2 regions of the Jeotgalibaca sp. MA1X17-3 genome follow, and region 2 is predicted to be linked to the other one. Evidence: predicted binding sites of a transcription regulator. Region 2 holds the regulator's gene; the other holds the start of a gene.
What was found. The regulator LexA, encoded in region 2, represses DNA repair genes until DNA is damaged. The targets are predictions, from matches to a motif close to CNAACANNTGTTNG.
Positions count from the first base shown of each region.

Region 1: a site for LexA is predicted at 1,469-1,482, ahead of LZ578_RS08465 (replication-associated recombination protein A). Genes of this name have one in related genera too.

Region 1 covers NZ_CP090983.1:1,707,244-1,709,662, reverse strand. The annotation lists RNA gene ssrS (6S RNA) at 1-40, opposite strand, end outside; gene LZ578_RS08465 (replication-associated recombination protein A) at 149-1,417, opposite strand; gene gshAB (bifunctional glutamate--cysteine ligase GshA/glutathione synthetase GshB) at 1,613-2,419, shown strand, end outside.
Region 2 covers NZ_CP090983.1:1,348,772-1,351,190, forward strand. The annotation lists one part of gene LZ578_RS06770 (IS3 family transposase) at 1-680, shown strand, start outside; gene lexA (transcriptional repressor LexA) at 769-1,392, opposite strand; gene LZ578_RS06780 (YneF family protein) at 1,609-1,899, shown strand; gene LZ578_RS06785 (ABC transporter ATP-binding protein) at 1,921-2,419, shown strand, end outside.

The DNA of each region.
Region 1 (2,419 bases), 360 kb from region 2:
GGTCAATACATTGAGAATAAATCGTACACCTCAGACTTCTATATACAAATAATACCACATCACTTTCTGTTACGCAAGAAGTTGAGAATATAAATTATTCTTTAAACGTTTTACCTATCACAATGGAAACGCGTACTATACAAAATACTTAGTTCATCTTTTTTAGTTTTTCTAATTGTAAAGAAAGTGCTTTTTCATATTTTCCTGTTGTGACCGGTTCGTAATAGATTTTCATTTTCAACGTGTCCGGAAGATATTGTTGTTTCACCCAATGATTTTCAAATGAATGTGGGAATTGATAGGTTAATCCCCGTCCTAACTCTTTAGCACCTTGGTAATGTGTATCTTTTAAGTGAGCGGGAACTTGACCAGCATTTCCTGAACGAATATCAGCCAAAGCACGATCAATTGCTTCTATGGCAGAATTTGATTTAGGTGATAGGGCAAGATCAATTACAGCATGTGCTAGAGGAATCCTAGCTTCTGGTAGGCCTAATTTTTCAGCAGTTTGAACTGCTGAAAGAGTTCTCGCTACAGCAGCTGGATTACCTAACCCGACATCTTCATAGGCACATACTAACAATCGTCTACAAGCAATGATCAGCTCTCCCGCTTCTAAAAGACGTGCGAGATAATGCATAGAAGCATCTACATCACTTCCACGAAGGGATTTTTGAAAAGCGGAAATAACATCGTAGTGAGCGTCGCCGTCTTTATCATGAACCAAAGCTTTCCGTTGGAGACATTCTTCGGCAACATCCAAAGTGATAACCACTTTCCCATCTGAATTAGGTGGAGTAGATAAGGCAGCTAATTCAAGTGCATTCAAAGAACCTCTTAAATCTCCCATAGAACTACGAGAAAGATGAAGAAGAGCGTCTTCTTCCACTTGAATGTCCAATTGTCCAAGACCTCTTTCATCGTCTTCTAAAGCTCGATGCAGAGCAATTAGAATATCCTCTTGTGATAAGGGAACAACTTCAAATATTTGGCTTCTACTTCTAATTGCAGGATTGATACTAATATACGGATTTTCAGTAGTTGCACCAATCAAAATAACTTTTCCACTTTCTAAATGAGGAAGTAAAAAGTCTTGCTTGGGTTTATCTAAGCGATGGATTTCATCAAGAAGTAAAATAACTTGTCCTGAAAATTTTGCTTCTTCCACAACAATCTGTAAATCTTTTTTTGAGTCGGTAGCTGCATTTAGCTGTCGAAAAGCTGAATGAGTGGATCCAGAAATAGCACTAGCAATACTTGTTTTACCTGTTCCAGGAGGACCATAAAGAATCATAGAGGAAAGCATTTTAGCTTCTACCATTCGTCGGATAATTTTATTTGGACCGACTAAGTGTCGCTGACCGACAACTTCATCGATATTTGTAGGACGCATGCGATAAGCAAGTGGTTTTTTCATAATATAGTTCCTCTCCTTATTGTAATTGTATTATAAGGGATACGACGAATAAGAACAAACATTCGAAAAAAACAGTGATAATATCATAAATATAAACGAATGTGAAAAACTTATAGGCATTCTTCTTATCAAAGCACTAGATAATCGCTATAATAGGACTAGTGCAAAAATGCAGAAGAAAGAAGGATTATATAAATGAATATACAAGCCATTATAAAGGAAAATACATGGGAGAACCTATTTATGAAAGGAGTCTTCGGACTTGAAAAGGAATCCCAACGAATAAATGAGAAGGGAATTATTTCAAAAATAGAACATCCTCATCAATTTGGAAACCGTGATTTTCATCCGTATGTTCAAACTGATTTTGCGGAAGCTCAATTAGAGTTGATTACACCACCCGTGGACTCTGTTGAAGGTACCATGCAGTGGCTTGCCGCTATTCATGATGTCACTTTAGGTACGATTCCAGAAGAGGAGTATTTACTTCCATTAAGTGTTCCGGTATTAATGCCAGAAGAGGAAGAAATAGAAATAGCAAAATTAGATAATCCTGAAGATAGAAAATATAGAGAATACTTAGCGGCTGTTTACGGAAAAAGAAAGCAAATGGTTAGTGGAATTCATTATAATTTTGAATTTAATCAAGATTTTTTAAATCATGTGTTTCAACAACAAAATGAAATTGAACACTATAAAGATTTTCAAGATAAAGTATATTTGAAAGTAGCGCATAATTTTTTACGCTACCAATGGATTCTTACTTATTTGATGGGGGCAGCCATAGAAGCAGAAAAAGAGTATTTCAAAGATAATGTGGTCCCATCCGATATTCCTGATGGGTATATAAGAAGTTTAAGAAGTAGTAAATATGGATATGTTAATAATGATGATGTTGATGTTTCTTTTGAAACTCTGGAAGATTATGTAGAAACCATTCAGGCAATGGTAGATGAAGGGAAATTAATAGAAGAAAAAGAATTTTATAGCACCGTACGTTTT
Region 2 (2,419 bases):
AAATCAATCATAAAAAGCTTCAGCGACTCATGGTTGAACTTGATATCCGCGTTAAATCTTATTCTCGAAAATCACGAAAATACAGTTCTTATAAAGGTAACGTCGGAGTTCTAGCTCCTAATCGTATAAATGGACGGTTTAACTCCTCTATCCCTTATCAAAAAATCACTACGGACACGACGGAGTTTAAATATTATGAGAAAGACGAATCAGGTCGTTTGCAAATTAAAAAGTTATACCTCGATCCATTTATGGATTTATTTAATCGCGAGATCATTAGTTTTAAAGTGACTAAACAACCCAATGGCGAAAGCATTATAGCAGCTTTAAATGACGCTATCCAGGCTTCGAGAACGTGTAAATATAGACGAATGTTCCATTCAGATCAGGGCTGGGCGTATCAAATGAAGGCCTATGGTGTAGAATTAGAAGACAACAACATTTTCCAAAGTATGTCCCGTAAGGGAAACTGCTTCGATAACAGTCCAATGGAGAACTTCTTTAGTATATTGAAACAGGAAATGTATCATGGACGTATTTATAAAAGTTACGGGGAATTAAAGAAAGCAATAGTGATCTTCATTAATTATTACAATAACGATCGAATGAAGGAGAAACTTAATTGGTTAAGTCCAATTGAATACCGATTATCATCACCTTCTTTAAAACAAAGCGCATAAAAAACAGAGTAGAATAATCTACTCTGCAAAAAAGTCTAACTTTTTGGGGTCACTATAATTACCCTGGCTTTTTCTTTTTTTAATAAAATTATGAAATATGACTTCTGTATAACCCTACTACTTTCCCTAGGATTTGAACGTTTTCTAATATAATTGGGGACATACTATTATTTTCAGGTTGTAGTCGATAATAGTCTTTTTCTTTATAAAATCTTTTACAGGTTGCTTCATCTTCATCCGTTATAGCAATAACGATATCACCATTTTCAGCAGACGTTTGCTTTCTAACGATAACAGAATCATCACTTAGTATACCAACGTTAATCATGCTATCACCGCGAATTTTTAACATAAACAAGTCTTCTGAAACATATTGTAAATCAGGAGGTATTGGGAAAAAGTCGGTTGCTTCTTCTATAGCAAGGATTGGTTCTCCTGCTGTTACAGTACCAAGTAAGGGCATTTGATTTGATTTTACACCAAGTTTCGTTAATCCAGTTTCGCTAACTTCTATTGCACGTGGTTTTGTAGGATCTCTATAAATATATCCTGATTTTTCTAGTCTTGATAGGTGCCCGTGCACAGTGGAAGTAGAAGAAAGATTGACTGCATTTCCAATTTCACGAACAGTTGGAGGATATCCCTTTTTCTGTACTTCGTTATATATGAAAAGCAGTACTTCCATTTGCCGGGTGTCTCTACTTTTTGTCATGAGAGCATCATCTCCGTTACTATTATTTATATGTTTATTGTAGCATAGTCAAACATTGTAATCAAACAGATGTTCGTATGAATGATAAAAAACAGCTAGAATAGATGAAAAAAGTCTGCTATTTAAAAATAGAAGAAGAAAGCAGTCATATCTATTTCTTTTTTTGTGGTATTCTTGTAAAATGGTTTAATGATAACTTTTGGGAGGAGGATATGAATGAGTACAGGAGCTTGGATTTTTATTGTAGTTTTAGGAGTAATTTTAGGTGCAGTGGGTGGATTCTTTCTTTCACGTAAGTATATGATGAATTATTTTGAAGAAAACCCTCCTTTTTCTGAAGATATGTTACGATCGATGATGATGCAGATGGGACAAAAGCCATCTGAACGCAAAGTAAAACAAATTATGGCATCGATGAAGGCACAATCTTCAAAAAAGAAAAAAAATAAGTTGAATAGATACAAATTGTGGATGCATGTTTTTGGTCCACTTTTTTTATTTTTGTAAAAGAAAGAAGGTATCAAGTGAATGGGAATATTTAAAAGATTAAAATGGTTCTTTAAACAAGAATGGAAAGCTTATAGTATTGGAATATTCTTTTTGGTGATGGTCGCAATTATTCAAGTGATATCTCCTCGAATTGTCGGAAATATTATTGATCAAATTAGTCTGAAAACACTAACTAGCCGAACTCTTCTTATTCAGGTAGGGATTATTTTAGCCTGTGGAATAGCTCAGTATCTTTTCCGTTATATTTGGAGAATGAAAATTTGGGGAACTTCAGCTAAACTTGAAAAAATTATGCGGTCTCGTTTGTTCCATCACTTTACGAAGATGGATGCCATCTTTTTCCAGAAATACCGGACAGGTGATTTAATGGCCCATGCAACTAACGATTTGAATGCTATTCGTTTAGTTGCAGGAGCTGGAATTCTTACGTTAGCGGATTCTATTTCTTCTGGAGGAATTACACTTATAACTATGCTATTTTTTGTCAATTGGAAATTAACATTGATAGCGATGCTTC